Linked DNA regions of Phenylobacterium zucineum HLK1. Each later gene encodes a partner of the first gene's protein in a complex. Links are inferred from orthologs where the notes say so. Each region holds a gene or a part of one and is shown in the gene's direction. Other genes may lie near its edges. The genes, in order: trxB and trxA.

What was found.
Region 2: the proteins of trxB (region 1) and trxA are in contact, whole or in part, in a crystal structure (PDB 1F6M), measured with the Escherichia coli proteins. The link is inferred for Phenylobacterium zucineum HLK1 from one-to-one orthologs.

Annotation. Positions count from the first base shown.
Region 1 is NC_011144.1:2,991,032-3,005,538, forward strand. What follows is about bases 1-2,847. They hold trxB (thioredoxin-disulfide reductase), read left to right. Parts: upstream 1-837; coding sequence 838-1,857; downstream 1,858-2,847. Other genes in these bases: pseI (pseudaminic acid synthase), read right to left, coding at 1-573; PHZ_RS23170 (hypothetical protein), read right to left, coding at 642-788; PHZ_RS14405 (hypothetical protein), read left to right, coding at 1,924-2,142; PHZ_RS14410 (GNAT family N-acetyltransferase), read left to right, coding at 2,153-2,638; PHZ_RS22240 (cell wall hydrolase), read right to left, coding at 2,614-2,847. Also shown: more of PHZ_RS22240, read right to left, coding at 2,848-3,786; PHZ_RS14420 (ATP-binding protein), read left to right, coding at 3,960-5,948; quinolinate synthase NadA, read left to right, coding at 6,157-7,242; PHZ_RS14430 (L-aspartate oxidase), read left to right, coding at 7,315-8,835; nadC (carboxylating nicotinate-nucleotide diphosphorylase), read left to right, coding at 8,832-9,680; PHZ_RS14440 (DUF1622 domain-containing protein), read left to right, coding at 9,739-10,122; PHZ_RS14445 (hypothetical protein), read left to right, coding at 10,225-10,509; PHZ_RS14450 (DUF421 domain-containing protein), read left to right, coding at 10,512-10,991; PHZ_RS14455 (hypothetical protein), read left to right, coding at 11,060-11,272; PHZ_RS14460 (hypothetical protein), read left to right, coding at 11,275-11,505; PHZ_RS14465 (Rid family hydrolase), read left to right, coding at 11,665-12,195; PHZ_RS14470 (DJ-1/PfpI family protein), read right to left, coding at 12,213-12,899; PHZ_RS14475 (GlxA family transcriptional regulator), read left to right, coding at 12,980-13,921; PHZ_RS23175 (cell wall hydrolase), read right to left, coding at 13,961-14,507.
Region 2 is NC_011144.1:191,228-205,763, reverse strand. The notes cover bases 11,661-14,536. They hold trxA (thioredoxin), read left to right. Parts: upstream 11,661-12,871; coding sequence 12,872-13,201; downstream 13,202-14,536. Other genes in these bases: PHZ_RS01075 (bifunctional folylpolyglutamate synthase/dihydrofolate synthase), read right to left, coding at 13,474-14,536; PHZ_RS01080 (hypothetical protein), read right to left, coding at 13,220-13,474; addA (double-strand break repair helicase AddA), read left to right, coding at 11,661-12,786. Outside these bases: cell division protein ZapE, read right to left, coding at 1-836; PHZ_RS01125 (hypothetical protein), read left to right, coding at 929-1,462; PHZ_RS01120 (CoA-acylating methylmalonate-semialdehyde dehydrogenase), read right to left, coding at 1,597-3,093; PHZ_RS01115 (GNAT family N-acetyltransferase), read left to right, coding at 3,196-4,068; tRNA (adenosine(37)-N6)-threonylcarbamoyltransferase complex ATPase subunit type 1 TsaE, read left to right, coding at 4,065-4,541; N-acetylmuramate/N-acetylglucosamine kinase AmgK, read left to right, coding at 4,525-5,631; PHZ_RS01100 (nucleotidyltransferase family protein), read left to right, coding at 5,628-6,344; double-strand break repair protein AddB, read left to right, coding at 6,341-9,346; more of addA, read left to right, coding at 9,343-11,660. UniProt on the Escherichia coli protein: Participates in various redox reactions through the reversible oxidation of its active center dithiol to a disulfide and catalyzes dithiol-disulfide exchange reactions.

The DNA of each region.
Region 1 (14,507 bases):
ATAGCTGGAGACGCAGTGCAGCAGCACCACCCCCGGCGCGCCCGCCGACAGCGCCGCATCGCGCGCCGCCTCGATCTCGGCGAGGTTGGCCATGCCGGTCGAGATGATCAGCGGCTTGCCCTTGGACGCGGCGTAGCGGATCAGCGGCAGGTCCACGGCCTCGAAGGAGGCGATCTTGTAGGCGGGAGCGTCCAGCCCGGCGAGCAGGTCCACCGCCGTCTCGTCGAACGGGCTGGAGAACAGGATCACGCCCAGCTCGCGCGCCCGCCGGAACAGCGCCGCGTGCCACTCGTAGGGCGTCTGGGCCTCGCGGTAGAGCTCGTAGAGGCTGCGGCCGTCCCACAGGCCCCCGCGGATCCGGAATTCCGGCCGGTCCACGTCCATGGTGATGGTGTCGGCGGTGTAGGTCTGGATCTTGACCGCGTCGCAGCCAGTCGCCGCCGCCGCGTCGATCATCGCCAGCGCCCGCTCCAGGCTGCCGTTGTGGTTGCCCGACAGCTCGCAGATCACGAACGGCTCGTGACCGGCCCCCACCTTGCGCCCGGCGATCTCGACCTGCGGATGAGTCGACATGGCGCCATTCTACGCCACCTGCGCCCTGAAGGGCGCGTTAAGCACGAGGGCCGCCCTTGAAGGGCGGGTCATGTCTTCGGCGGGCCCTTGCGTCCGCCCGCCGCCCAGAGGGCCACGCCAAGGGCGACGCCCACCGCGATCCCGACGGCGGCGTTGTCCATCACCGCGCCGATCCCCGCGCCGAGGGCGATGCCGATCGCGATCCACAGGGCCATGACATCGCTCCTTGTCGCAACGGGCCAGAATCCAACTTACATAGGGGCGATGTCCGAGAACGCTCCCCGCCCCGAACCCCGTTCCGTCCGCTGCCTGATCGTGGGCTCCGGCCCCGCGGGCTACACCGCCGCCATCTACGCCGCCCGGGCGCTGCTGAAGCCCGTGCTGATCCAGGGCATCCAGCCCGGCGGCCAGCTCACCATCACCACCGACGTGGAGAACTATCCGGGCTTCGCCGACGTCATCCAGGGGCCCTGGCTGATGGAGCAGATGCAGGCCCAGGCCGAGCACGTGGGCACCGAGATCGTCAACGACATCGTCGTGAAGGCCGACCTGTCGCAGCGGCCCTTCCGGCTGGAGACCGACAGCGGCCAGACCTGGCTCGCCGAGACCCTGATCATCGCCACCGGCGCCCAGGCCAAGTGGCTGGGGCTGGAGTCCGAGCAGAAGTTCCAGGGCTTCGGCGTCTCGGCCTGCGCCACCTGCGACGGCTTCTTCTATCGCGGCAAGAACGTCGTGGTGGTCGGCGGCGGCAACACGGCGGTGGAGGAGGCCCTGTTCCTCACCAACTTCGCCGCCAAGGTGACGCTGGTGCATCGCCGCGACGAGCTGCGCGCCGAACGGATCCTGCAGGAGCGCCTGTTCAACCACGAGAAGATCGAGGTGATCTGGGACAGCGCCATCGACGAGGTGGTGGGCCAGACCGATCCGCTCGGCGTCACCGGCGTGCGGCTGAAGAACGTCAAGACGGGCGAGACCCGCGAGATCCCCTGCGACGGCGTGTTCATCGCCATCGGCCATGCGCCCGCCTCCGAGCTGTTCAAGGGCCAGCTCGAGATGGACGCCTCCGGCTATCTGAAGGTGAAGCCGGGCACGGCCTCGACGGCGATCCAGGGCGTCTACGCGGCGGGCGACGTCACCGACGACGTCTACCGCCAGGCGGTCACGGCGGCCGGAATGGGCTGCATGGCGGCGCTGGAGGCGGTCCGCTTCCTCGCCGAGGAGGACCACCGCAAGGCCCACCATCCGATCAGCCACGGCGAGGCTCAGAAGATCGGGGCCTGGTAGCCGCGCAACCGCAAATTGTACGGCCGCGCTGAAACCCGACCCCCTTTTGGCGGGTTGGGCGAGGCCATGCGGAACAGCGAACGCTACGCAGAACAGGCCGAGGCGGTGACCAGGCTGGCGGCCAAGGCCGCGAGTGAGGCCGAGCGCGAGGTCTATCTGAACATCGCCGAGGGCTGGCGGAAGCTGGCCGGCGAGGCGATCCGGAACGAGCGCCACGCCTTTCACGACGCGCGCCGTGCACTGCGCGAGGCCGAGACCCGCGACGAAGGGGGCGGCGGGCGCTAGGCTGGCGCCTATGATCCGCCACGCCCGTCCTTCCGACCACGGGGCCGTCCGCCAGCTCGTCGCCGACGCTTTCCAGGGCGAGACCGAGGCCCGACTGGTCGATCTGCTGCGCGCCGACGGCGACGTCCTCTTCGAGCTGGTTTCGCTGAACGGGGAGACCGTCGAGGGGCACATCCTCTTCAGCCGCATGTGGGCCGACCGTCAGGGCCTGTACGCCGCCCTAGGGCCCCTCGCCGTCCGTCCCGACCGCCAGCGCACGGGGATCGGTTCGGCCCTGGTCCGGGCGGCGCTGGAGACGGCCCGCGAGTTCGGCGTCGAAGGCGTGATCCTCCTGGGCCACCCCGCCTACTATCCGCGCTTCGGATTTTCGACGCAGGCGGCGCGGCAGGTGCGCAGCCCCTATGCGGGAAACCCCGCGTTCATGGCGCTGGCGCTGGAGCCCGGGGCCTTCGATGCGCCGCTGTCCGTCGCCTATCCGGACGCGTTCGCGGGCTGAGCCTCAGCCTCCGCGGGGATCGTCCGGTCGAAGGCCTCCAGCTTCTCGTTGATGGCCTTGATCTCCTCGGGCGTGGCCCTGCGCCGCGCCGGCGTGATCGAGCCGATCACCCGCGTCCGCTCGCCGCCCGAGGCCGTCGGATCGGCGACGGTGTAGGTGCGCACCTCGCCCGCCACGGCCAGGGTCACCTTGCGCTCGGCGGGCAGGCCCTGGGCCTCGGGCGCCAGGAGACCGCCCTGGGTGCGGGCGTCGAAGCCGCCCAGGATCGCGGGGGTCAGGCGCGCCTCGCCGCCGGCGTAGCGCCCGGTGAAGGCCGCCGGCTCGCCCCACGGGCCCGTCCAGCGATAGAAGATGTGCGCCCCGACCTTGGTCATCTTCACCAGGGTCGGCGCCCAGTACGGGGCCACGTAGTCGGCGTGATAGTGCGTCGCCGAGCCCACCTGCCTGGCCACGTGTCCGTTCAGCGCCCGCTCGGCCACCCGGCGCGCCTGGCGCCAGAGGGCCGGCTCCGGCGCCCAGCGCAGCGAGCCGTCGCAGGTGAAGGTGAACTGGCAGCCGGTGGTCCGGGCCGCGCCCTGGTAGACCACGCCGCAGACGGAGTTCGGATAGGCCGGGTGGCGCACCCGGTTCAGCACGACCTGGGCCACCGCCTCCTGGCCGAGGCCGGGCTCGCGGGCCGCCTCGTAGTAGACGGCCTGGCTCAGGCATTCGAGCGCGCGGCGGCGATCCTCGCCCGAGGCCTTCAGCACGAACGGCTTCATGGGGCGGATCGGGAGGTCCGAGAACGGGCGCAGGTCGTTCAGCTCGGCCGCCGTCTGGCCCTCGGCCGTGCCGAAGCCGAGGTCCGGGACCTCGGCCACGTCCAGGCTGGCCCAGCCTTCGGGACGGCTCCACAGGTCGGGGGTCTTCAAGCCGGGATCGTGGCGCAGGGCCAGCGCGCGCATCGCCGGGTCCATGCGCGCGGCGATGCGCCGGAGCGACGTCTCCGAAAGGTCGCCGGCGGTCAGCGCCGCATGGGCCGAGGCCAGCGGGTTCTCGTTTGGCGCGCAGGCGGCCACGGCGAAGCCGGCCAGGACCAGGGCGGCCCCGGACGCCGCCCTCCGGCGGCGCGCCTTGCTGCGCGGCGTCTGTAGGGGAACCCCTCGCATCGAGGCTGGCCATATAGGCCCGGACCGGCGTTCTTTGGACCCCCGGACGGCGAAAAAGTGGTCCTGGGGGATTAAACTTCGGCCATCTCACCGCAGGGTTGCGCCTGCACGCCGGCCCCCGCATGGTGATCGGCGGCCCAAGGGACGGGCTGCGTTCGCCGAGTACCCCGCCGATGAAGCCTTCGGAGTGGCCGCTTCGCCTGATCCCGCGCCGCTCGCCTCCGCTGTGGCGGGCGCTGGCGGTCAGCGTCGTGGCCCTGGGGATCGCGATGTCGCTGCGCGGCGCCCTGCTGGGCTGGCAGCACATGGGCGGCCTCGGCTCGACCAGCCTGCCCGCCCTCACGGTCATCTGCCTCTACGCCGGGCCCACGTTCGGCTGGGGCGCGCTGATCGTGGCCATCATCGTCGGCGCGCTCTCGCCGATCGTGCAGCCCACGGGGGCCCCGAGCGCCGCGGTCGTGGCGATGTTCGCGCTTTCGGGGGCGATCACCGTCCTGTTCTCGAGCGCCATGCGCGAGGCCCTGATCCGGCTGGACGAGGCCAAGGCCGCGCAGGAGGCCGCCCGCCGCGCCTCCGCCGACTCCGAGGCGCGCTTCCGCGTGCTGGCCGACAGCGCCCCGATCCTGATGTGGGTCACCCGTGCGGACGGAAGGCGGGAGTTCGCCAACCGAACCTATGTGGAATGGCTGGGCGCGCCCTATGAGGAGGCGCTCGATTTCGACTGGCGCAAGGTGCTGCACCCCGACGATCTGCCGCGCATCCTGAAGGAGCAGGTCGAGGGTGAAAGCTCGCGCCGGCTGTTCACCCTCGAGGCCCGCTACCGCGTGGCCGACGGGAGCTACCGGTGGATTCGCTCCGTCTCCCAGCCGCGCTTTGACCCGGCGGGCGCGTTCGACGGCTTCGTCGGGGTGGGCTTCGACGTCACCGACTCCAAGCGGGCCGAGGCGGACCTGAAGCGGATCAACGACCTCCTCGCCGAGCGGGTGCAGGCGGCGCTCACCGAACGCGACCAGGCCGAGGCGGCCCTGCGCCGGGCGCAGAAGCTGGAGGCGGTGGGCCAGCTCACCGGCGGCGTCGCCCACGACTTCAACAACCTGCTCACCGTGGTCATCGGCGCCCTGGACCTGATGCAACGCCACCCGGCCGATGCGGCCCGTCGCGAGCGGATGATCGAGGCGGCGCTGGGCGCGGCCCGCCGCGGCGAAAGGCTGACCCAGCAACTCCTGGCCTTCTCGCGCCGCCAGGCCCTCAAGCCCGAGCCGGTGCGCGTGGACGAGATGCTGGCCGAGTGCGAGCCCCTCCTGCGGCGGGCGGTGGGCGAGGCGGTGAGCTTCGTGCTCGCGCCGGGGGCCCAGGGAGCGGTCGTGGACCTCGATCCCAGCCAGTTCGAGGCCGCCCTGATGAACCTGGTGGTCAACGCGCGCGACGCGACGCCCGCAGGCGGCCGGATCTGCGTCGAGACGCGCCGCGTGCGGCTGGACGCCGGCCAGATCGAGGAACTGGACGCCGGCGACTACCTCTGCGTGGCGGTGCACGACACGGGCAGCGGCATGGACGCCGAGACCGCCGCGCGGGTGTTCGAGCCCTTCTTCACCACCAAGGCGCCGGGCCGCGGCACCGGGCTGGGCCTGTCCCAGGTCTACGGCTTCGCCCGCCAGAGCGGCGGCACGGCCACCCTCGACAGCGCCCCCGGCAAGGGCGCCAGCGTGCGGATCTTCCTGCCCCTCTCGACCGCCTCGGCCGCGCCGGCCTCCGAGCCGGGCCGGGCCGAGACGCAGGGCGGGCCCTCGCTGCGGGTGCTGCTGGCCGAGGATGACGCCCAGGTGGCCGAGCTGGTCGAGGCCCTCCTGACCGACCTCGGACACCAGGTGGTCCGCGCCGAGGACGCCGCCCAGGCGCTGGCGGTGCTGAAGAGCGGCCGGCCGGCGGACCTCTTGCTGACGGACCTGATCATGCCGGGCGACATGAACGGGGTGGACCTCGCGCGTGAGGCCGTGCGCCTGCGGCCGGGCCTGCCCGTGATCCTATCGTCGGGCTACACCGGCGAGGCGCTGGAGGCCGCCGCCGGCGCGCCCTGGCCGATGCTCAAGAAGCCCTACGGCGGAGATCAGCTCGCCGCCGTCATCGCCGAGGCCCTTGCGGGCGCGCCGGAAATCGTCTGAGGACGATCCTGCGCGGGCGAGATCGCCTGAAGGCGGCAGATCGTTTGAAAACCCGGGTTAGGTTTTCTCCCTTGCGCGGGTTCACGGGGGCGCTATATCTGTTCCGACGGTTTTGCTCCGATTGAGCAAAAGTGATCGCGCCACGGGCATCCGGGCGCCTTTTTAAAAGCCCCAGTAATGCTCACTATGAGCATAAGGGAGGGACGACATGGCCGCCGACGGTTCGCAGTTCGCCTTCACGCCTGAGGTCGAGGCCGAGACCCTTCCCGCATGGGAGAAGGTGAAGCGCCACGTCACGCCGATGGAATGGCGCGCGCACGCCCCGCTGATCGCCGAGATCAACCGGCTGAAGCGCGAGAAGAACGCCGTCATCCTCGCCCACAACTACATGACGCCCGAGATCTTCCACGGCGTCGGCGACTACGTGGGCGACAGCCTGGGGCTGGCGAAGGAAGCGGCCAAGTCCGACGCTGCGGTGATCGTTCAGGCGGGCGTCCACTTCATGGCCGAGACGTCCAAGATCCTCAGCCCCGAGAAGCGCGTCCTGATCCCCGACCTGCGGGCCGGCTGCTCGCTGGCCAGCTCGATCACCGGCGCGGACGTGCGCCTGATCAAGCAGCGCTATCCCGGCCTGCCGGTGGTCACCTACGTCAACACCACCGCCGACGTGAAGGCGGAGACCGACATCTGCTGCACCAGCGCCAACGCCGTGCAGGTGGTGGAGGAAGCCGCCAGGCTGTGGGGCGTCGACAAGGTGGTCCTGATCCCCGACGAGTTCCTCGCCCGCAACGTCGCCCGCCAGACCGACATCGGCATCATCGCCTGGAAGGGCCGTTGCGAGGTGCACGAGCGCTTCACCGCCGAGGACATCCTCGAGATCAAGGCCGCCTATCCGGGCGCCGAGGTCCTGGCCCACCCCGAGTGCCCGGCCGAGGTGCTGGAGGTCTCGGACTTCGCCGGCTCGACGGCGGCGATGAACGACTACGTGCTGCAGAGGAAGCCCAAGCGCGTGGTTCTGATCACCGAGTGCTCGATGGCCGACAACGTGGCCGCCGACGCGCATGGCACCGAGTTCGTGCGCCCCTGCAATCTGTGCCCCCACATGAAGCGGATCAGCCTGGAGAACATCTACGAGGCCCTGCTCCACGACCGGCACGAAGTGACCGTCGACCCGGCGATCGCCGAGCGCGCCCGCCTGGCGGTCCAGCGGATGATCGACCTGCCGCCGCCGGCCAGGCCCGCCCGCTACGACCTCGTGAAGGCCCGCCACCACGTCGACGTGGAGCTGATCTGATGGCCCTGCTCCGCCAAGGCTGCGCAGGGCATGGCCCCGATCCTTCGAAGCGCCCGAAGGGAGCGAACTAGGATGGCCGACCGCATCCGCCACGACGGGATCCTCGTCGTGGGCGCGGGCCTGGCCGGGCTGACGGCGGCGATGGCCGCCGCGCCCGCGAGGGCGCTGGTGCTCACCGAGGCTCCCCTGAACAGCGGCTGCTCGTCGGCCTGGGCGCAGGGCGGCATGGCCGCGGCGCTCTCGCCGGACGACGCCCCCGAACTGCACGCCGCCGACACCGTGGCCGCCGGCGCCGGCCTCGTGGACGCCGCCATGGCTCGCCTGCTGGCCGAGGAAGGTCCCGCCGCCGTCCACGTCCTGGCGGCGCTGGGCGCGCCGTTCGACCGCGCGGCGGACGGCGCGTTCGTCCAGAGCCTGGAGGCCGCCCACGGCCGCGCCCGCGTCGCGCGGGTGAAGGGCGACCAGGCCGGCAAGGCGATCATGCAGGCGGTCAGCGTCGCCGCCCTCGCCGCCCCCACCGTCCAGGTCCGCACCGGCGCGCGGCTCACCGGCCTCCTGCAGGACGCGGGCGGCCGCATCCGTGGCGTGGTGGCCGAGCTGGACGGACGCCCGACCGAGATCCTCGCCGACGCGGTCGTGCTGGCCACCGGCGGGATCGGCGGCCTCTACGCCGTGACCACCACCCCGGCCGAGCTGAAGGGCGAGGGTCTGGGCCTGGCCGCCATGGCCGGCGCGGCGATCGCGGACCCCGAGTTCGTCCAGTTCCACCCGACGGCCATCGACATCGCCCGCGACCCCGCTCCGCTCGCCACCGAGGCGCTGCGCGGCGAAGGCGCGGTGCTGGTGAACAGCGCGGGCGAGCGCTTCATGACCCGCTACCATCCGGCGGGCGAGCTGGCGCCGCGCGACGTGGTGGCCCGCGCCATCCACGCCGAGCGCGAGGCTGGCCGCGGGGCCTTCCTGGACGCGCGCGAGGCGGTGGGCGCCCACTTCCCCGACGAGTTTCCGACGGTGTTCGCCGCCTGCCTCTCGGGCGGGATCGACCCGCGCAAGCAGCTGATTCCCGTCGCTCCGGCCTGCCACTACCACATGGGCGGGATCGCCACCGACGCCGACGGGCGCACCAGCCTTCCCGGGCTCTTCGCCGCGGGCGAATGCGCCTCGACGGGCGTTCACGGCGCCAACCGCCTGGCGTCCAACTCGCTCCTGGAGGCGGCCGTCTTCGGCGCCCGCGCCGGCCGTGCGGCCGCGGCCGAGCCCAAGGCCGCCGGCGCCTGCCGGGCGATCATGGGCGCCGAGCTTCCGGCGAAGGCCCTCAAGACCTTGCGCGAGGCCATGAGCCGCGAGGCGGGGGTGATCCGCGACGAAGCGGGACTTTCGCGCCTCCTGGCCCGGATCGATGCGCTGGAGGCCGCGCACGGTCGCAGCGCCGCCCTGGTCGCCGCCCGGCTGGTGGCCGCCGGCGCCCTGGCCCGCCGCGAGAGCCGCGGCGGCCACTTCCGCGAGGACTTCCCCCTGTCCGGCGAGGCCCGCCGCACCCTGGCGACCCTGGCCGACGTGGAGGGCGCGGCCTTGAGGTTCGCCGCCGAATGATCGAGCCGCTTCCCGACCTGCTGGTCCAGCCCATCGTCCGCGCCGCGCTCGCCGAAGACCTCGGCCGCGCCGGCGACGTCACCGCCCAGGCGTGCGTGCCCGAGGCCGCCGAGCTTTCGGTGGTCTTCGCCGCCCGCCGCGGCGGCGTCGTCGCGGGCCTGTCCTGCGCGCGGCTGGCCATGGCCGAGCTCGACCCCGCCCTCGCCTTCGAGCCCCATGTGCGGGACGGCGACGTTGTCCCGGCGGGGGCCGTCCTCGCGGCCGTCCAGGGCAAGGCGCGCGCGATCCTGTCGGCCGAGCGCACCGCGCTCAATCTCCTCGGCCGCCTGTGCGGGATCGCCACCCTGACGCAGGACTACGTCGACGCGGTCGCAGGCACGGGCGCCAGGATCACCGACACCCGCAAGACGACGCCGGGCCTGCGGGCTCTGGAGAAGTACGCCGTCCGCTGCGGCGGCGGCGTGAACCACCGCTTCGGCCTCGACGACGCCATCCTCATCAAGGACAACCACGTGGCCGCCTGCGGCTCGGTGGGCGAGGCGGTTCGCCGCGCGAAGGCCTACGCCGGCCACCTGATGAAGGTCGAGGTGGAGGTGGACAACCTCGTGCAGTTCCACGAGGCGCTGGCCGCCGATCCCGACGTTGTCATGCTCGACAACTTCAGCCTAGCGGACATGGCCGAGGCGGTGCGCCTCGGAAAGGGCCGCGTGGTCCTGGAGGCCTCGGGCGGGGTCACCCTCGAGACCGTGCGCGCCATCGCCGAGACGGGGGTGGACGTGATCAGCGTCGGCGCCCTCACCCACTCGGCCAAGGTCCTCGACATCGGCCTGGACGCGGTCGGCTAGGCGCAACCTCCGCCGCCCTGTCCTGTTCCCCCTCCAGCGGAGCTGAGGAGGACCGGGCATGGAGGGGATCGAGGCGCTGCACCCGTTCGTGGCGCGGCTGGCGGGCCTTCTGGAGATCCTCGGGGTCGCGGTCGTGTTCGGCGGCGTGATCGTCGCGACGGCCGTCTACCTCCGGCGCGGACTGCTCAGCCGGGAATGGCGCGTCGCCTACGAGCGCTACCGGGCCAACCTCGGGCGCGGCATCCTGCTTGGCCTCGAGCTGATGGTGGGCGCCGACATCATCGCGACGGTCACCTCGCCCCTCACCCTGGAGAGCGTCGGCCTGCTGGCCGCCATCGTCGCCATCAGGACCTTCCTGAGCTTCTCGCTGGAGACCGAGATCGAGGGGCGCTGGCCGTGGCGGCGCGCCGACGCCGGGCCGTCCCGCGGCGAGCCCCGCTGACCCCGCGAGGGAAATGGGGCCCGGGAACGGGGCGGCCCCCGGACTGTTCCGCTCCCCGGGGACCAACTGGGGACCAACTGGGGACCAACTGGAGGCCAAAGCATGAGATCGTTCCTGTCCGCCGGCGCGGCGCTCGGCGCCGCCGCCCTTCTCGCCGCCTGCAGCGGGGGCGATGCGGCCCCGCCCGAGCCCGGCGAGGGCGCGGTCGGCATGGTCGAGACCGACAACGCCGGCGCGGCGCAGAATCCGCAGACGCCCGCCCTCTCCGGCGGCATGGCCGGCCAGACGCCGGACTACGGCCAGCCGGGGGCAGCGCCCTCGCAGGTGGAGTCCAACAGCCCCGGAACCGGCGCCTCCTCGGGGAGCGACACGCCGCCGCTGAACTGAGCATGGACCCGAGCGCCTTCTTCTCCGGCTGGGAGCCCCTCCTGCGGATCGTGGTGGTCGGGCTCGCCGCCTACGTGGCGCTGGTCGTCATGCTGAGGCTGTCGGGCAAGCGGACGCTGTCGAAGCTCAACGCCTTCGACTTCGTGGTGACGGTGGCCCTCGGCTCGACGCTCGCCACCGTCATCATCTCCCGCGAGACCTCGCTGGCCGAGGGGCTTACCGCCCTGGCCCTGCTCATCGTGGCGCAGTTCGCCGTGACCTGGACGACGGCGCGCTGGGGCCGCTTCAACCGCGCGGTCAAGTCCGAACCGACGGTGCTGCTCCGCTGCGGCGAGCCTATCCGCCGCGCCCTGCGGCGCGAGCGGGTCACCGAGGACGAGCTGCTGTCGGCGGTGCGCGACAAGGGCGGCCGCAGCCTCGACGAGGCCGAGGCCATCTTCCTTGAGGCGGACGGCTCGCTCTCGGCGATCCTGTCGCGCTGAGCGAGCCTGGAAGGCTCGGAACCGGGCCGGTCGCCCGGGGTTCACCCTTCGAACAGGAGGCTCACCCCATGGCATCGAAAGCTCCCCCGATCCCGCCGGAACAGCGCTCGCATCCGGGCGAGAAGCCGAACATCGAAGGCGAGCGTCAGGACCGCCGCGACACCGTCACCGACGCCCAGTCCAGCCAGCCGGGCGACGACGACGTCAACCTCAAGGAACAGGGCCGGCACGGCAACGTGCACCAGAACACCCACCACCAGGGCTACCAGCAGGACCGCTAGCCATGCCTGACAAGCACCCCAACACCGAACGCTGGGGCGGTCCAGGCGCCAGCCACGAGGACCGCACCGAGCCCATGCCGAAGAAGGGCGACCCGCGGCGGCCGGGCGAGCCCACCAACACGCCCTACAGCCACGTCTCGGGCGGCGGCGGCGAGCGGGACCGCCGCCACTCGCACGATCCCGAGCAGAAGGGCGACTTCGAGGAGAACAGCGCCCAGCGCGCCAAGCCCTGACCCGGATGGCGACACCGGATAGCGACGGCGCAGGAGTCCGGAGAGGCTAACCCCGCTGGCGCTGCGGCCAGGGCCGAAGGGTCCTGGCCGCGCTTCCGTGTGACGGCGGATTAAGAAGCCTTCACTCGCCGGGCGGACGCACCGGCGATACGGTCCGGCATGCTCAAGCTCGCCGCCGCCATCGCCGCGCTCCTCCTGCCCGCCCACGCCGCGGCCCAGGTCCCGCTCCAGGCCGACGCCTACCCGAAGATCATCCCCTCGCCCGGCGGGCACGTGGTGATCCCCGTCCCGGGCGCCCAGCGGGCCTACGACGACTACAAGTACGCCCCCGCCCGCCGCGCCGGCGATGTCCTCTACATCTCCGGCGTGATCGCCGGCCCGGCCGGCGCGGACGGCCGCGACGTGGAGGCGTTCAAGGCCCAGGTCCGCAACGCCTTCCGCCATATCCAGCGCACGCTTCAGGCCGAGGGCCTCACCTTCGCCGACGTGGCCATGATCAACACCTTCCACGTCTGGGACGGGCCGGGCTTCCGGGGGTCGCGCGACGATCAGTTCCGGGCCTTCAGCGCGGTGAAGGACGAGTTCATGTCCGCCCCGCATCCGGCCTGGACGGCGGTGGGCGCGACCGGGCTGCTGGCGGGCGATGGCGTGGTCGAGATCCAGATGATCGCCCACGTTCCGAAGCGCTGACGGGCGCCTGAAGGACGTCAGGCCGGCTGCAGCCGCGCGGCGGCCGCGCGGGCGGCCGACTCGCGGCCGGCCCGGGCCTGGGCCATCACCGCCTTCACCTGCGCCAGCACCTCGGGCCGGGCCTGTTCCGGCCGGCCGGACTGGAACGGCGGCGCCGGCGCATACTCCAGCCCGAGTTGGACGCTCTCGGCGTAGGCCTCGCCGGCCAGTTCGGCCAGCAGCACCAGGGCGAAGTCGATCCCCGCGGTCACGCCCCCGCCGGTGATGATGTTCCCGTCCCGCTCGACCCGCGCCTCCGAGACGAGCGCCCCGAACGGCGTCAGCAGGTCGCGCCAGGCCCAGTGGCAGGCCGCGCGCCGGCCCGTCAGGAAGCCGGCCGCGCCCAGGATCAGCGAGCCGGTGCAGACGCTGGTGAGATAGCGGGCGGTCCCGCCCAGCCGCCGGATCTGCGCCATGAACGCCTCGTCCAGGATGGCGTCGGTGGCGCCGAAGCCGCCGGGGACCAGCAGCACGTCGCAGCGCTCCACAGCCGCCAGGTCGGCCAGGCCCGAAAAGGTGAGCCCCTCGGCCTCGATGTCACGACCGCCCAGCGAAGCGACCGTCACCTCCGCGTCCGGCGTGCGGACGAGAAACTGGTGCGGCCCGGTGAAGTCGAGGTGGGTGACGCCGGGATAGAGGGCGATGACGATGCTGAGCTTGGACATGGGCCGCCTCCTGAGTTGACGGCGGCACCGTAGCCGGCGCACGGTCTGGCAGAAACGCCATCGATCCCACGCTTCCTGCCATGAGCCGCCGAATCGCCGTCGTCATCTTCCCGGGCTTCCAGATCCTCGATGCGGCGGGCCCGATCGCCGCCTTCGAGATCGCCGGACGGCTCCGGCCGGGGGCCTACGAGATCGAGGTGCTGGCGCCGGACGGGGGCGCGGTGAAGAGCTCGTCCGGGGCGCCGATCGCCGCCGGGGCCCTGGCGGGCGCCGACTTCGACACTGTCGTGGTTTCGGGCGGCGACGGAACGCGCAGCCTGCCCGAGCTGGCGGCCATCGTGCGCTGGCTGAGGGCGGCGGCGCCGCACCTGCGGCGGATCGCCAGCGTCTGCTCGGGCGCCTACGTCCTGGCCGAGGCGGGACTGCTGGACGGCCGCCGGGCGACGACCCACTGGGGCCGCACCGACGACTTCGCCCGCCGCTATCCGAAAGTGAAACTGGACGCCGACCGCATCTTCATCCGCGACGGCCACGTCTGGACCTCGGCGGGCATCACCGCCGGCATCGACCTGGCGCTGGCGCTGGTGGAGGACGACCTCGGCGCCGACGTGGCCCGGCGCACGGCCCAGCAGCTCGTCGTCCACCAGCGGCGGCCGGGCGGCCAGTCGCAGTTCTCGGCGCTCATCGAGCTCGGCGGCCGCACCGGCCGCTTCGCCGACCTGATGGATTGGATGCGGGAGAACCTGGCCCAGCCGCTCACCGTCGAGCAGCTCGCCGACCGCGCGGCCATGAGCCCGCGCAACTTCGCCCGCGCCTTCGCGGCGGAAACCGGGACCACGCCGGCCAAGGCGGTGGAGCGCCTGCGCCTGGAGGCGGCGCGAACCCGGGTGGAAACGGGCCGCGAGCCTATCGACCGGGTGGCCGAGGCGGCGGGCTTCGGCGACCCCGAGCGGATGCGCCGCGCCTTCCTGCGCGCCTTCGGCCAGCCGCCGCAGGCGCTGCGGCGGGCGGCGCGGGCTTGAGCCCGCCTCCACAGACCCGGCTGCGGAGCAGGGATCGCGTCAGGAGATCGCGGCGTCCGAGGCCTGCGGGGCCTTCAGCGCCGCCGCTTCGGCCGGCTTGAGCGCGGCGGGCGCCGGCTTGGTCGCGGCCGGCTTGGGCTGGGCCGAAGCCTGACCCTGGGCCGCGGCGGACTTGGCGCCTTGGACCGGCTTGTCCGCAGCCGCGGCCGGATTGGCCGCCACGGCGTCCTTGGCCTCGCCGGCCGCAGCCTCCGCAGGGGCCTCCATGACGGCGTTGGTCAGCCGCAGCTCCATCGGCTCGGCGACGGCCGAGGTCAGCACCGCAGGCTGCACCGCCGCCGGCGCGGCCGCCTGCATCATCCCGCGCGGGTTGAACTTGTAGAAGACGTGCATGCCCACCTGGGCCACGCGCCGCATCTGCGGGCCCCAGGCCGGCGAGACCGCGGTCGTGTGGAAGTGCGTGGCCGAGCCGACCTCGGCGACGGCGGCGCCGGCCAGGACGCGGGCCGCGACCTTGCGGGCGCGCTTCCAGGCGCTGGTCTCCTGGCCGCGGCGCATGGAGCCGTCGCAGGTGAAGCTGAACTGG
Region 2 (14,536 bases), 2.8 Mb from region 1 along the record:
AACGAGGCCCGCAGCAGCCCGCCCGAGGCGTTCGGGAAGGTGATCCGCCGGCCCAGCACCTCCAGCGTCTCACCCAGCTCGTCCTCGTCCTCGGGCCCCAGCATCTCGCGCCACAGCCGGTCGAAGGACCGCTCGTTGTCCGGGTCGATGGGCGAGAACCAGACGCCCGCGGCCCGCAGCCGGTCCAGCCGGTAGTCGTGCGGCCCCGCCACCGAGACCACCTCCACCTTGGACTTCAGGAGCTCGATGAACGGCAGGAAGAGCTGGCGGTTGATGCCGTCCTTGTAGAGCTGGTCGGGCAGCCGGTTCGAGGTGGCCACCAGGGTCACGCCGCGATCGAACAGCGCCTCGAACAGCCGGCCCAGGATCATGGCGTCGGCGATGTCGGTGACCTGGAACTCGTCGAAGCAGAGCAGGCTCGCCCGCTCGGCGACCACGTCGGCCACGGGCGGGATCGGATCGTCCCCCTTCGACTGGCCGAAGCGCGCCTTGCGGGCGGCGGGATCGCCCTTGCGCCAGGCGTCGATCAGCCGGTGGACCTCGCCCATGAAGACGTGGAAGTGCGTGCGCCGCCGCTTCTCGACCGGGGCGGTCTCGAAGAAGAGGTCCATCAGCATGGACTTTCCCCGGCCCACGGGCCCCACGAGGTAGACCCCCCGCCGGCTCTCGGGCGCGCGCTTGCGGAACAGGGCCTTGAGCCCCGAGGCGGGCTGGGCGTCCGCCAGCTCCCCCTCCAGGCGGACGAGGGCGGCCAGGGCGGCGGCCTGGGCCGGGTCCGGGCGGATCACGCCTTCGGCGAGGCGGGCGTCGTAGGCGGCTTGCAGCGCGGACGGCATCGGGTCCTCGCCTAGCGGCCGGCGACGGCCGGCGCAAGGAACGGCCGCTTCGCCACGGGGTTCAGGAAGGGAAGCAAGAAGGAGCCCCGACCATGGCCGACCAAGACGACCGCAACTTCAGCCCCAGCCAGGCCGAGGCGAATCGGGCCCGCATGCAGGGCGGCGGCCTGGGCGCGCGCGAGATGGACGAGCAGCGCGACCCGAACAGGTTCCAGACCGCCACCAATCCCGAGCAGCGCAGCTTTGAGGGCGACCTCGACGGCGCCACCAACGCCGACCGGCCAAGCCAGGCCGAGTTCGGCGACAGCGACATCGCGGCCGCGGGTGAAGAGGCTGGAGCCGAGGGCCAGCGGCGGGACGGCTGGGGCCTCGACCCCGACCTGGGCCGCGACGAGGCGGGCATGGGCGACGTGCGCGGCGACCTGGGGGCCGGCACGCCCGCCAATGTCGACGTCCACAAGCTGGGCCAGGAGGACAATCCCCAGCAGGACTGGGGCGACCCGGCCGACGAGGGGACGGTGTTCTCGTCCACCAACAACAACCGTCCCGGCCGCACCGAGCTGGAGCGCGGCCAGGGCGCCAAGACCCGCGCCCACAACAAGGACATCGTCAGCCGCCGGACGTAGGGACGGCGTCCTCCCCTTCGGGGGAGGCGGCCCGAAATGGGTTTGAGGGGGCTTCCGCCGCCGAACCGCGCGGACGAAGCCCCCTCGTTCGCTTCGCGACAGCTCCCCCGAGGGGGAGCCGACGCTGCTGGGCGCTACTTCATCGTCGGGATGACGAAGGCGCTGTCCTCGACGGCGCCTTCCGGCCAGCGGGCGGTGATCGTCTTCACCTTGGTGTAGAACTTCACCCCTTCCATGCCGTGCTGGTTGGTGTCGCCGAAGGCGCTGCGCTTCCAGCCGCCGAAGGTGTGGTAGGCCACCGGCACCGGGATCGGCACGTTGATCCCGACCATGCCGACGTTGACGCGGGAGGCGAACTCGCGCGCGGCCCGGCCGTTGCGGGTGAAGATCGCCACGCCGTTGCCGTACTGGTGCTCTGACGGCAGGCGCAGGGCCTCCTCGAAGCTCTCGGCCCGCACGATCTGCAGGACGGGCCCGAAGATCTCTTCCTGGTAGGTCTTCATCGAAGGCTTCACCTGGTCGAACAGGCTGGGGCCGATGAAGTAGCCCTTCTCATAGCCCTGCAGGCTGAAGCCGCGGCCGTCGACGACCAGCTCGGCGCCTTCGTCCGCGCCCATCTGGATGTAGTCGCTGACCCGCTTCTTGTGGGCCTCCGACACCACCGGGCCGTACTGCGCGGCGGGGTCGGTCGATAGGCCGACCTTCAGGGTGTCGATCTCGGCCAGCACGCGCTCGCGCAGCTCGTCGGCGGTCTTCCTGCCCACCGGCACGACCACCGGCAGGGCCATGCAGCGCTCGCCGGCCGAGCCGTAGGCGGCGCCGATCAGGTCCTTGGTCGCCTGCTCCAGGTCGGCGTCGGGCAGGATGATGCCGTGGTTCTTGGCCCCGCCCATGGCCTGGACCCGCTTACCCGCAGCCGTGCCGCGGCTGTAGACGTAGTGGGCGATGTCGGACGAGCCCACGAAGCTCACCGCCTTGATGTCGGCGTGGTCGAGGATGGCGTCCACCGCGACCTTGTCGCCGTGCACGACGTTCAGCACGCCCGCGGGCGCGCCGGCCTCCATCATCAGCTCGGCCAGGCGCACCGGCACCGTCGGATCCTTCTCCGACGGCTTCAGGATGAAGCTGTTGCCCGTCGCGATGGCGATGCCGAACATCCACATCGGGATCATGGCCGGGAAGTTGAACGGGGTGATCCCCGCGCAGACGCCCAGCGGCTGGCGCATCGAATAGACGTCGATCCCGGGGCCCGCGCCCTCGGTGTACTCGCCCTTCAGCACGTGCGGGATGCCGCAGGCGAACTCGATGACCTCCAGGCCGCGCTGGATGTCGCCCTTGGAGTCGGCGATCACCTTGCCGTGCTCGGACGACAGGATCTCGGCCAGCTCGTCCATGCGGGCTTCCACCAGCCGCTTGAACTCGAACATGACCCGGGCGCGCCGCTGCGGATTGACCAGGGCCCAGGTCTGCTGCGCCCGCAGCGCCGACTGGACCGCCTTGTCGAGCTCGGCCTCGGTCGCCAGGGCGACGCGGGCCTGCACCTCGCCGGTGTTGGGGTTGAACACGTCGCCGAAGCGGCCGGACTGGCCTGCAACGGGCGCGCCGTCGATGAAATGGGTGATGTCTCGCATGGCCGGCGTTCTACGCCCAACGCCCCGGAGCGCCTAGCTTCCGTTGCGGGAGGCGCCGCCCGGCGCTTGCCCGCGAGCGGGACGGCGGCGCATGTTCCGCCCATGACCGCGTTGAGCCACGCCCCGGCCCTGGCGCGCCCGAGGGGCGCCGACCACATCGTGGACGCCCTGATCGCCGAGCGCGCGCCGAAGCTGTCGGGCTCGGCCGCCTGGCCCGTGCTGCGCCCGCTGCTCTACGCCCTGCTGGACTACGGCAAGGCGCGGCGGATGGCCGACGCGATCGCCCCGCTCCCCGGCCGCGCGGCCCTGGAGCACGTCTCCGAGCTGCTGTCGGTGCAGGTGGCGGCCAGCGGACTCGACCGCGTGCCCGCGCAGGGCCGGGCGATCGTGGTCTGCAACCACCCCACCGGCATCGCCGACGGCGTGGCCGTCTACGACGCGCTGAAGGCCCTGCGCCCCGACATCTGCTTCTACGCCAACGCCGACGCCCACCGGGTCTGCCCCGGCTTCGAGGAGGTGCTGATCCCCGTGGAATGGGTCGAGGGCAAGCGCACCCGCGAGCGCACGCGCCTGACCCTGCAGCTGACCCGCGAGGCGATGGAGGCCGAGCGGTGCCTGGTGATCTTCCCAGCCGGCCGGCTGGCGCGCCGGCAGCCCGACGGGGGGCTCGCCGATCCGCCCTGGGCGCCGTCGGCGGTCTCGCTGGCCCGGAAGTACGAGGCGCCCGTCGTGCCGGTCCACGTGGCGGGCCCCTGGTCGACGCTGTTCCACTTCTTCCACGGGCTCTCGCAGGAGCTGCGCGACATCACCCTCTTCCACGAGCTGCTGAACAAGCGCGGGCGCCGCTTCGACCTGACGGTCGGCCATCCCGTCGCGCCCGAACGCCTGGCCGGGGATCCCGCCGAGGCGACGCTGGCGCTCAAGGCGCACGTCGAGGGGATCCTTCCCGCCGATCCGGACCGGGCCTTCGCATGATCCTCGCGGCCGAGGGCGAGTTCCGCCTCGACGACGAGGCGGCCACGGCGCGGCTGGGCGCGGCGATCGCGGCCGGGCTGAAGCCGGGCGAGGCGGTCTGCCTCTCCGGGCCGCTGGGGGCCGGCAAGTCCACCCTGGCCCGGGCCCTGGTGCGGGCGCTGACGACGCCGGCCGAGGACGTCCCCTCGCCCACCTTCACCCTGGTGCAGTTCTACGAGGGCCCGCGACTGAAGGTCGCCCACTTCGACCTCTATCGCCTCTCGAACCCGGACGAGGCCTATGAGATCGGTCTGGACGAGGCGCTGGACGAGGGCGCGGCGGTGGTCGAATGGCCCGAGCGGCTGGAGGGCCGCCTCCCGCCCGACCGACTCGATGTAGAGATCGCGCTCTCGGAAGACGACGCAGACGGCAGGCGCGTGCGGCTCACACCGCATGGCGCCTGGGAAGGACGAGGGCTTGAGTTCCGCGCCTGACATCTCGGACCGCGAGGCCCTGAAGGCCGGGTTCCTGCGCGCCGCCGGCTTCGGCCAGGCGCGCCGCCAGCCGCTGGGCGGCGACGCCTCGACGCGCAGCTACGAGCGCCTGTTCGCCCCCGACGGCCGGACGTTCATCTTCATGGACCAGCCGCCGGCGCTGGAGAGCGTGGTCTGCCCGCCCAGGGCCACGCCGGAGGAGCGCCGGGCGCTCGGCTACAACGCGGCCGCGCGCCTGGCGGCTGGCTCGGTGGCCGCCTTCGTCACCACCGCCGCCTTCCTGCGCGAGCGCGGTCTCTCGGCGCCGCAGATCCTGGCCCACGACGTCGAGGCCGGCCTCGCGGTGCTGGAGGACCTCGGCGATGGCCTGTTCGCCACCCTGATCGCCCAGGGGCAGGCCGAGGCGCCGCTCTACGAGGCGGCCGTCGATGTGCAGGTCGCCATGCAGGCCGAACCGCCGCCGGACGTGCTGCGCGCCGACGGCTGCGCGTGGCCGCTGCTCACCTACGACGCGCTGGCGCTCAAGGTCGCCACCGACACCTTCCTCGAGTTCTGGCCGAGGTTCGCCGGCCTGCCGGAGTTCGGCCCCGAGGCGGTGGCGGAATGGGAGGCCCTGTGGGCGCCGGTCTGGGTCTGGGGCGAGGCCGGCGCCTCGGTCTTCACCCACCGCGACTTCCACGCCCAGAACCTGCTCTGGCTTCCCGAGCGCGCGGGAGCCGCGCGCGTCGGCCTGCTCGATTTCCAGGACGCCCTGAAGGCCCATCCGGCCTGGGATCTCCTGCACCTGCTGCAGGACGCCCGCCGCGACGTCTCGCCCGAGCTCGAAGCCGTCATGCTGGAGCGCTACCTGCGGGCCCGGCCGGATCTCGACGCCAGCCGGTTCCTTTTCGAGTATCGGGCGCTGGCCGCCTCCAACGCCGCGCGCATCCTCGGCCGGGTGTTCGCCCGGCAGGCGCTGCTGGGGCGGCCGCAGTACAAGGCCTTCATGCCGCGCACCTGGCGCTACCTGGAGCGCAACCTGCAGGATCCCGAGCTCGCCGGCCTGAAGGCCTGGTTCGACCGCCACGTTCCGCCCGAGGCCCGCGCGTGAGCCAGGCGCCCACGACGGCGATGGTGCTGGCGGCGGGGCTCGGCACCCGCATGCGGCCGCTGACGGACACCACGCCCAAGTGCCTGGTCCCGGTGGCGGGCCGGCCGCTGATCGACCACGTGCTGGACGAGTTGGTCGCCGCCGGCGTCACCCGCGCCGTGGTCAACGTCCACCACTTCGCCGACCAGGTGGAGGCGCACCTGGCGCGCCGCACGGACCTCGAGATCCGCATCTCCGACGAGCGGGCCGAGCTGCTGGATTCCGGCGGCGGCATCCAGCACGCCCGGCCGCTGCTGGGCGATGAGCCGATCTTCGTCGCCAACATCGACTCGCTGTGGATCACCGAGGGCGAGCCGCCGCTGGAGACCCTGAAGCGGGTCTGGGACCCGGCGGCCATGGACATCCTCCTGCTGCTGGTCCGCCGCGGCCACGGCCTGGGCTTCGAGGGGCCCAACGGCTTCTTCATGGACGCGCAGGGCCGACTGACCCATTCGGTCGCGCCCAAGCCGCCGACGCCCTACGCCAACACCGGCTTCGGCATCCTCAAGCCCCAGGTCCTCGACGCCTCGCCCAGGACGGGCCCGTTCTCGATCCTGCCGGTCTGGCATGAGCTGCAGGCCGCAGGCCGGCTCCGCGGCGTGGCCATGGACGCTTTCTGGATGCACGTGGGCGACCCCGCCGCGCGCGAGGCGGCGGAGCAGAGGCTGTCGTGACCCGCTTCTTCGAGCGGCCGGGTCCTCGCTGGTTCAACATCCCGGCGCACCGGCCGTTCGCCGAAGACCTCGCCCGCGGGCTCTACGAGGCCCTGGCCGACGACGGGCCCGAGGCGCTGTCGGACGCCCTCGTCCTCCTGCCCACCCGGCGCGGGGCGCGGGCGGTGGCCGACGCCTTCGTGCGCGCCGCGGGCGGCCGGGCCGTCCTGCCGCCGCAGATGCGCCCGCTGGGCGACCTCGAGGCCGGCGAGCCGCCGTTCGAGCCGGGCGACCTGGCCCTCGACCTGCCCGCCGCCATCGACCCGCTGCGCCGGCGCTTCGAGCTGACGCGGCTGGTGGCCGGGCACTGGCGGCTGCTGCCGGGCCGCGAGCTGACCGCCTCGGCGGCGCTGGAGCTGGCCGACGCCCTGGGCGCCTTCCTAGACAGCCTGCAGATCGAGGAGGCCGAGGCCGGCGAGAAGCTGGCGGGCCTGGTCGAGGCCGACCTCGCCGAGCACTGGCGGGTCAGCCGCGAGTTCCTCGAGACGGCGCTGACCGAATGGCCCAGGCGCCTCGCCGAGCTGGGCCTGGTGGACGTCAGCGAGCGGCGCGTGCGCCTGCTACGGCGGCTGGCCGACGTCTGGGCCTCGCGCCCGCCGCAGGGGGTGCTGGTGGCGGCCGGCTCCACGGGCACCGCCCCGGCCACCGCCGACCTCCTGGCGGTGATCGCCGCCGCCCCGCGCGGCGCGGTCGTCGTCCCGGGCCTCGACGACAGCCTGGCCGAGAGCGCCTGGCGCGAGGTGGACGAGCAGCATCCGCAGGGCGCCCTGCGCCGCCTGCTGGCGCGCACCGGCATAGACCGTAAGCACGTCGAGGTCTGGCCTGCCGCCCTGGCGCACCAGACCCAGGGCCGCTGGCGCCGCCGGGTGATCAACGAGGCCCTGCGGCCGCCGCGCGCCACCGCCGACTGGCTGCACGCCATCGAGCAGCTCCGCGCCGAGGCCGACGCCGAGGGGCTCGATCCTATCGCCGAGGGGCTGAAGGGCCTCTCCCTCGTCAGCGCGCGGGCCGAGGAGGAGGCCGCCACGGTCGCCGCCCTGCTGCTGCGCGAGGCGCTGGAGACGCCCGAGAAGACCGCCGCCCTCGTCACGCCCGACCAGGTGCTGGCGCGCCGGGTGACGGCCAAGCTGGCGCGCTGGGGCGTCGTGCCGGACTCCTCCGCCGGCGAGCCGCTGGCCGGCTGCCGCTGCGGCGTGCTGGCCGGCCTCGTCGCGCGCGCCGCGGTCGATCCCCTGGCGCCGGTCACCCTGCTCGCGCTGCTGAAGCATCCCTACGTCCGGCTCGGCCTGGACGGCGACGACCTGGCCCGCCGCCGCGACGTGCTGGAGCGCCACGGCCTGCGCGGCGCCCGGCCCTGGACCTGGGCGGGCCTGCGGGCGCGCCTGGCGGAGAAGGGCCGGGGCCTCGACGCCCTGCCGCTGGTCGACCGTCTCGAGGACCTGCTCTCGGCCCTGCAGGCCGCCTGCGCCGAGGGTCCAGTGGCCGAGGCCGCCCGCGCCGTCACCGCCGCCATGGAGGCGCTCGCCGCCGGCGCCGACGGCTCGACGGGCGAGCTCTGGGCCGGCCACGGCGGCGAGGCCATGAGCCGCCTGCTCGCCGGCCTGATCCACGAGACCGGCGGCGTCCCGCCCGTCAGCGCCCGCGGCTTCGCCGACCTCTTGTCGCGGCTGATGGAGGGCGAGAGCGTCCGCGCAGGCGGAGCGACCCATCCGCGGCTGCGCATCCTGGGGGCCATCGAGGCCCGGCTGGTGCGCGCCGACCGGCTGGTGGTGGCGGGGCTGGAGGAAGGCGTCTGGCCGCGCGGTGCGCCCCTCGACCCGTTCCTGTCGCGGCCCATGCGCCGCACGCTGGGCCTGCCGCCGCCCGAGCGCCGGGTCGGCCTGTCGGCGCACGACTTCGCCCAGGCCGCCTGCGCCGCCGAGGTGATCCTGCTGCATTCCGAGCGCCGCGAGGGCCAGCCGGCGGTCAAGTCCCGCTGGCTCTGGCGGCTGGAGACCCTGGCCCGCGGCGCGGCGGTGGAGATCCCCGGCCGCCCCGAGGCGCTCGCCTGGGCCCGGGCGCTCGACGCGCCGGACGACTACCGGCCGGCCCGCCGGCCCGCGCCCTGTCCGCCGGTGGAGGCGCGGCCGCGGGAGCTGTTCGTCACCCGCGTCGAGACCCTGACCCGCGACCCCTACGCCGTGTGGGCGCGCGACATCCTGAACCTGCGCCCGCTGGAGCGCCCGGACGAGCCGGTGGAGGCCCGCGCCCGCGGCACCGCCATCCACGCCGCCTTCGAGCGGTTCGCCCTGGACCACCCCCGCGACCTGCCGCCCGACGCCGCGGCGATCTTCGAGGCGATGTACGTCGAGGAGCTGGAGAAGGCGGGGATGCCGCGCGAGGCCCTGGCCCGCGAATCCGCCCTCGCCCGCGAGGCCGCCGCCTGGGTGGCCGAGCTGGAGGCCCGCCGCCGCGCCGACGGCCGCGCGATCCACGTCGAGAAGACCGGCCGGCTGGCGATCCGCGTGGACGGCCACGAGGTGGTGCTGGGCGCCAAGGCCGACCGCATCGAGGCCGATCCGCAGGGGTACGGCCACATCCTCGACTACAAGACCGGCCGCGCGCCCTCGCAGAAGGTGGTGGACGCCGGCTTCTCGCCGCAGCTCACCCTCACCGCCGCGATCCTGGCCCACGGCGGCTTCGACGCGATCGGCCCGCTGGTCCCCGGCGAGCTGGTCTATCTCGAGGTCACCGGCCGCCGGCCCGCCGGCCGCGAGGAGGTCCGCGCCGGCGTCGGCGAAAGCGCCGAGGCGGCCGAGCGGGCGCTGGACGGCGCACGCCGCCTGCTGGCCCGCTATTTCCGGCCCGACCAGCCCTACGTCTCGCGCACCGCCCCGCAGTTCGTGAAGACCTACGCCTCCGACTACGACCACCTGGCGCGGGTGTTCGAGTGGTCGACCAGCGGCGAGGAGGGCGAGGCGTGAGCGTCCGCCTGCCGCCCGAGCACCACCAGCGGATCGCCGCCGACCCCGGCCGCTCGGCCTTCGTCACCGCCAACGCCGGCTCGGGCAAGACCAAGACCCTGATCGACCGTGTCGCGCGCCTGCTGCTGGCCCGGGCCGAGCCCGAGACCATTCTGTGCGTCACCTACACCAAGGCCGCCGCCGCCGAGATGCAGCGGCGGCTGTTCAAGCGGCTGGGCGACTGGTCGGTGATGCCCGACGGCCCCCTGACCGAGGAGCTGGCCCACCTCGAGGGCCGGCCGGCCGCGGCCTACGACGACCTGCGCCTGTCCGAGGCCCGCGCCCTGTTCGCCCGCGCGCTGGAGACGCCCGGCGGCCTGAAGATCCAGACCATCCACGCCTTCTGCGAGAAGCTGCTCCGGCGCTTTCCGCTGGAGGCCGGCATCTCGCCGGGCTTCCGGGTGATGGACGACGCCGCGGCCGCCGCGATCGCCGCCGCCGCCCGCGCCGGCGTGGCCCGCCACGCGCTGAAGGGCGAGGGCCGGGTCGCCGAGGCCTACGCGCGCCTGTCGGTGGCGCTGGACTTCGGATCGTTCCAGCAGATGTTCCTCGACTTCGAGGCCCGCCGCGGCCGGCTCCGGGACTTCTTCGACAGCCGCGGCGGCTATGAGGGCGCGCTCGCCTGGGTCTGGGACGCCTGCGGGCTCGAACCCGGCCAGGACGCCGAGGCGCTGGAGCGGGCCGCCGTCGCCGCCCTCGACCGCAACCTCTGGCGCGCCGCCGCCGAGGCCCTCGCCGCCGGCACGGCCACCGACGTCAAGTGCGCAGGTCAGCTCCGCGCGGTGGCCGAGACGCCGACCCTGTCCGGAGCGCTCGCCGCCCTGTTCACCGAGAAGGGCGAGGGGACCCCCGCGACCTGGGTCGGCAAGACCTCGGGCCTGAAGGCGCACGAGGGCCTGCGGATGGCCCTGCTGACCGAGCAGGACCGCCTGGCCGCCGCCCGCGAGCGGCTGCGCGGCGCCCGGGTCGCCGCCGACACCCTGGACGCGCTCACCCTCGCCGAGGCCTACCTCGCGGCCTACCGCGTCGAGAAGCAGCTCGCCGGCGCCCTCGACTTCGCCGACCTGATCGAGAAGACCCGCGCCCTCCTGGCCAGCCGCCCGGCCGCCGCCTGGGTGCTCTACAAGCTGGACGGCGGCATCGACCACATCCTGGTCGACGAGGCCCAGGACACCGCTCCCGACCAGTGGGAGATCGTGCGCGCCCTGACCGGCGAGTTCTTCGCCGGCGAGGCCCTGCCCCGGCGCGGCGAGCTGGACCGCACCCTGTTCGTCGTCGGCGACGAGAAGCAGTCGATCTATTCCTTCCAGGGCGCCGACCCCGAGCGGCTGATCCTGGAGACCCGACGCTACGTGGCCGAGATCGCCGCGGCGGGCCGGAACGGCGCCTCGGTGCCGCTGCACGCCTCGTTCCGCTCGACGGAGGAGGTGCTGGCCTTCGTGGACGCGGTGTTCGGCGCCGGGGTGCCGCCGGGCGTGGAGCCGCTGGAGCACATCCCCATGCGCGCCGGCGAGCGCGGCTGCGTCGACCTGTGGCCGCTGGAGCGCGAGCCGAAGGGCGAGGCCCGCGAGGCCTGGGACGCGCCTCTCGACGTCGAGGGCGAGGAGAGCGCCACCAAGCGGCTGGCCCGCAACATCGCCTGCGAGATCCGCGACCTCGTCCGGCGCGGCGATGCGGTGGCCGACAGGGACGGCAGGCGCCCCGCCCGCTACGGCGACGTGCTGATCCTGGTCCGCAAGCGCGGCGCGCTGTTCGAGGAGATCCTGCGCGCGCTGAAGCACGCGGGGATCCCGGTGGCCGGCGCCGACCGGCTGGCTCTGTCCGAGCACATCGTCTTCGACGACCTGATGGCGCTGGCGAGGTTCGCGCTCTTTCCCGCCGACGACCTGACCCTGGCGGCCCTGCTGAAGAGCCCGTTCTGCGACCTGGACGACGCGGCGCTGTTCGACCTCGCCCACGGCCGGGAGGGCTCGCTCTGGCGCACGCTGCTGGCCAGGGCCGGCGAGCGCCCCGACTGGGCGGCGGCGGCCGGGTTCCTGCAGGCCATGCGCGAGGCCGCCCGCGAGCACGGGCCGTTCGGCTTCTACGCCCGGGCGCTGGGGGTCCGCGGGTCCGACGGCCGTTCGATGCGCAGCCGCCTCCTGCGCCGGCTGGGCGCGGAGGCGCAGGACGCGCTGGACGAGTTCCTGGCCCAGGTGCTGGCCGCCGAGGGCCGCGGCGTGCACGACCTGGAGACGCTGGCGGCGGACTTCGCCGGCCTCGACATCATCGTGAAGCGCGAGCTGGAGGGCGGCCGCGACGAGGTCCGGGTGATGACCGCCCACGGCGCCAAGGGCCTGGAGGCGCCGATCGTCGTCCTGCCCGAGACCACCTCGGACCAGGGCGCGCGGGGCTCGCCGATGCTGGAGACCGCCGACGGCGGCTTCCTGTGGTGCGCCAGCGGCAAGGCCGACTGCGAAGCCTCGGCGGCGGCCCGGGCGCTGCGGCAGGACAAGGAGACCGAGGAGTCCCTGCGGCTGCTCTACGTCGCCCTCACCCGGGCGCGCGAGCGGCTGATCCTGTGCGGCCGCATCCCCTCGAACCGCAAGGAGGACGGGCTGAAGGGCTGGTGGGCCGCCATCCGCGCCGGCTTCGAGCACGAGGCAATCGCCCCGCACCTGCGCCAGGCCGCCTGCGGCGAGGTGCTGGCCACCCGCTACGGGCCCGATCCCGAGCCGCTGGGCCGCCGGGTCGCCGCCGACGCCGTCGCGGCCGCCGCGCCCGCCTGGTCGGCGGTCTCTCCGCCCCCGGAGGCCTTCGCCCGCTACGCCTCCCCGTCCGACCTGGGCGAGGGGACGGTGGTGGCCGCGCCCTCGCCGCTGGCCGCCGCCCAGGGGCTCGGCCGCTTCCGGCGCGGCGACCTGATCCACCGCCTGCTGCAGCTCCTGCCCGACCTGGCGCCCCCCGAGCGCGCCGCCGGCGCGGCCGCCCTGCTGCGCCGCGAGACTGACCTTGCCGACGACCAGCGGGCCGAGATGGCCGCCGCCGCGCTCTCGGTTCTGGAGGATCCGCGGTTCGCCGAGGTGTTCGGGCCGGGCTCGCGGGCCGAGGTGGCGATCGCCGGCGGGGCGGCGGCGCTGCCGCCGGCCCTGCGGATCTCGGGCCGGATCGACCGGCTGGTGATCCTGCCGGACCGGGTGCTGGTGGCCGACTTCAAGACCAACCGCCCCTCGCCCGGCCGCATCGAGGACGCCGATCCCGCCTACCTGCGCCAGATGGCGCTCTACAGCGCCGTCCTGGCCGAGGTCTTCCCCGGCCGGCGGATCGAGGCCGCCCTCGTCTGGACCGACGGGCCCAAGCTGATGCCCGTTCCAGAAAACCTGATGGCCCAGGCGCTGGCCGAGCTGCGCCGTTCTGGTTGATACCGCCCTAACACCCGCCTACATGGGCGGATCAGACAGGCGCCGGCCCGCGTTCCATCCGGCCGTGCGCGAAAGGAGCTTTCCTATGAGCACCGTGAAGGTCACCGACGAATCCTTCGAGACCGACGTCCTGCAGGCCGAGCGCCCTGTGCTCGTCGACTTCTGGGCGGAGTGGTGCGGCCCCTGCAAGCAGATCGCCCCGGCCCTCGAGCAGCTCTCGGACGAACTCGCCGACAAGGTGACCATCGCCAAGCTGAACATCGAGGAGAGCCCGACGACGCCCTCGCGCTACGGCGTGCGCGGCATCCCGACGATGATGCTGTTCAAGGGCGGCCAGATGGCCTCGATGAAGGTGGGCGCCATGCCCAAGCAGAAGATCCTGGAGTGGCTCACCGAGGCCGGCGTCGCCGCCTGAGGCGGCCGCCGAAGCGCGTTACTCCACAGGGCCGCCTTCGGGCGGCCCTTCTTCTTTCGGCCCTGGCCGTTCCGCCCTCTTCGGGGGCCGCCGCAGCACGAACCAGCGCACCACGCGGGTGGCGACCAGGAAGCCGACCATCCAGCCGATCAGCACCACGTCGGTGCGGCCGAACACCTCCACCAGTCCCCACAGCGCCACCAGGGCGATCGCCAGGGTGATCAGGTAGTGCCGCGGCAGGGCGAAGCGCAGGCTGTAGGGCTTTGCACGCATCAGGCGGGCCAGGTCTCCGGGCTCATGGCGAGCACCTCGCCCGCGAAATGCAGGCCGCCGCAGACCAGCACGTGCGGCGCGGGCCCGTCCACCGAAAGCGCCCGCCGCACGGCGTCCTCGACGTTCGGCGACATCTCGGCCGGCAGGCCCGCCTTCACCGCCGCCACGGCGATGTCCTCGGCGCTCGCCGCCTGGGGCGAGTCGAAGGTGGTGGCGATCACCCGCGGCTTCATCTCGGCGAAGGGGCGGAAGAAGCCCTCGGCGTCCTTGCGGGCGAACATGCCCGCCACCAGCGTCAGCGGCCGCGGGTCGCGGTCGACGATGCGCGAGGCGGCCTCGGCGAGCGCGCGGCCCGCATGCGGGTTGTGGCCGCCGTCCAGCCAGATGTCGGCGCCGCGGGCGCGCGCCAGCTCGAACAGGGGCCCGGCGGTCAGCCGCTGCATCCGCGCCGGCCAGACGGCCGAGGCGACGCCGTCGCCCAGCACCTCGTCCGGGAGGTCGTGGTCGAAGGTCAGGGCCGCGGCGACGGCCAGGCCCGCGTTGGCGAACTGGTAGCCGCCGAACAGGCTGGGCGGCGGCAGGTCCAGCAGCCGCTCGGGCATCTGCACCAGCAGCCGGCCGCGCTCCTCCCAGGCGTCGAAGTCGCGGCCCATCAGCAGCATCGGCGCCATGCGGTCGTCGGCCTCGCGCTCGATCATCTCCAGCGCCTCGTCCAGCTGGCGCGCCACCACCACCGGCCGCCCGCGCTTGATGATCCCGGCCTTCTCCCAGGCGATCTTGGCGAGGCCGGGGCCCAGCATCTCCAGGTGGTCGTAGTCCACGGGCGTGATGACGCTGACCGCCGGGGCGTCGAAGACGTTGGTGGCGTCGAACCGGCCGCCCAGCCCCACCTCGACCACGCACAGGTCGGCCGGCGTCTCGGCGAAGGCCAGCAGGGCCAGCACCGTCGTGATCTCGAAGAAGCTGATCGGCTGGTCCGCATTGGCCGCCTCGACCCGCTCGGTGAGGGCCAGGAGCTGCTCGTCGCTGATCAGCCGGCCCGCCAGCCGGATCCGCTCGGCG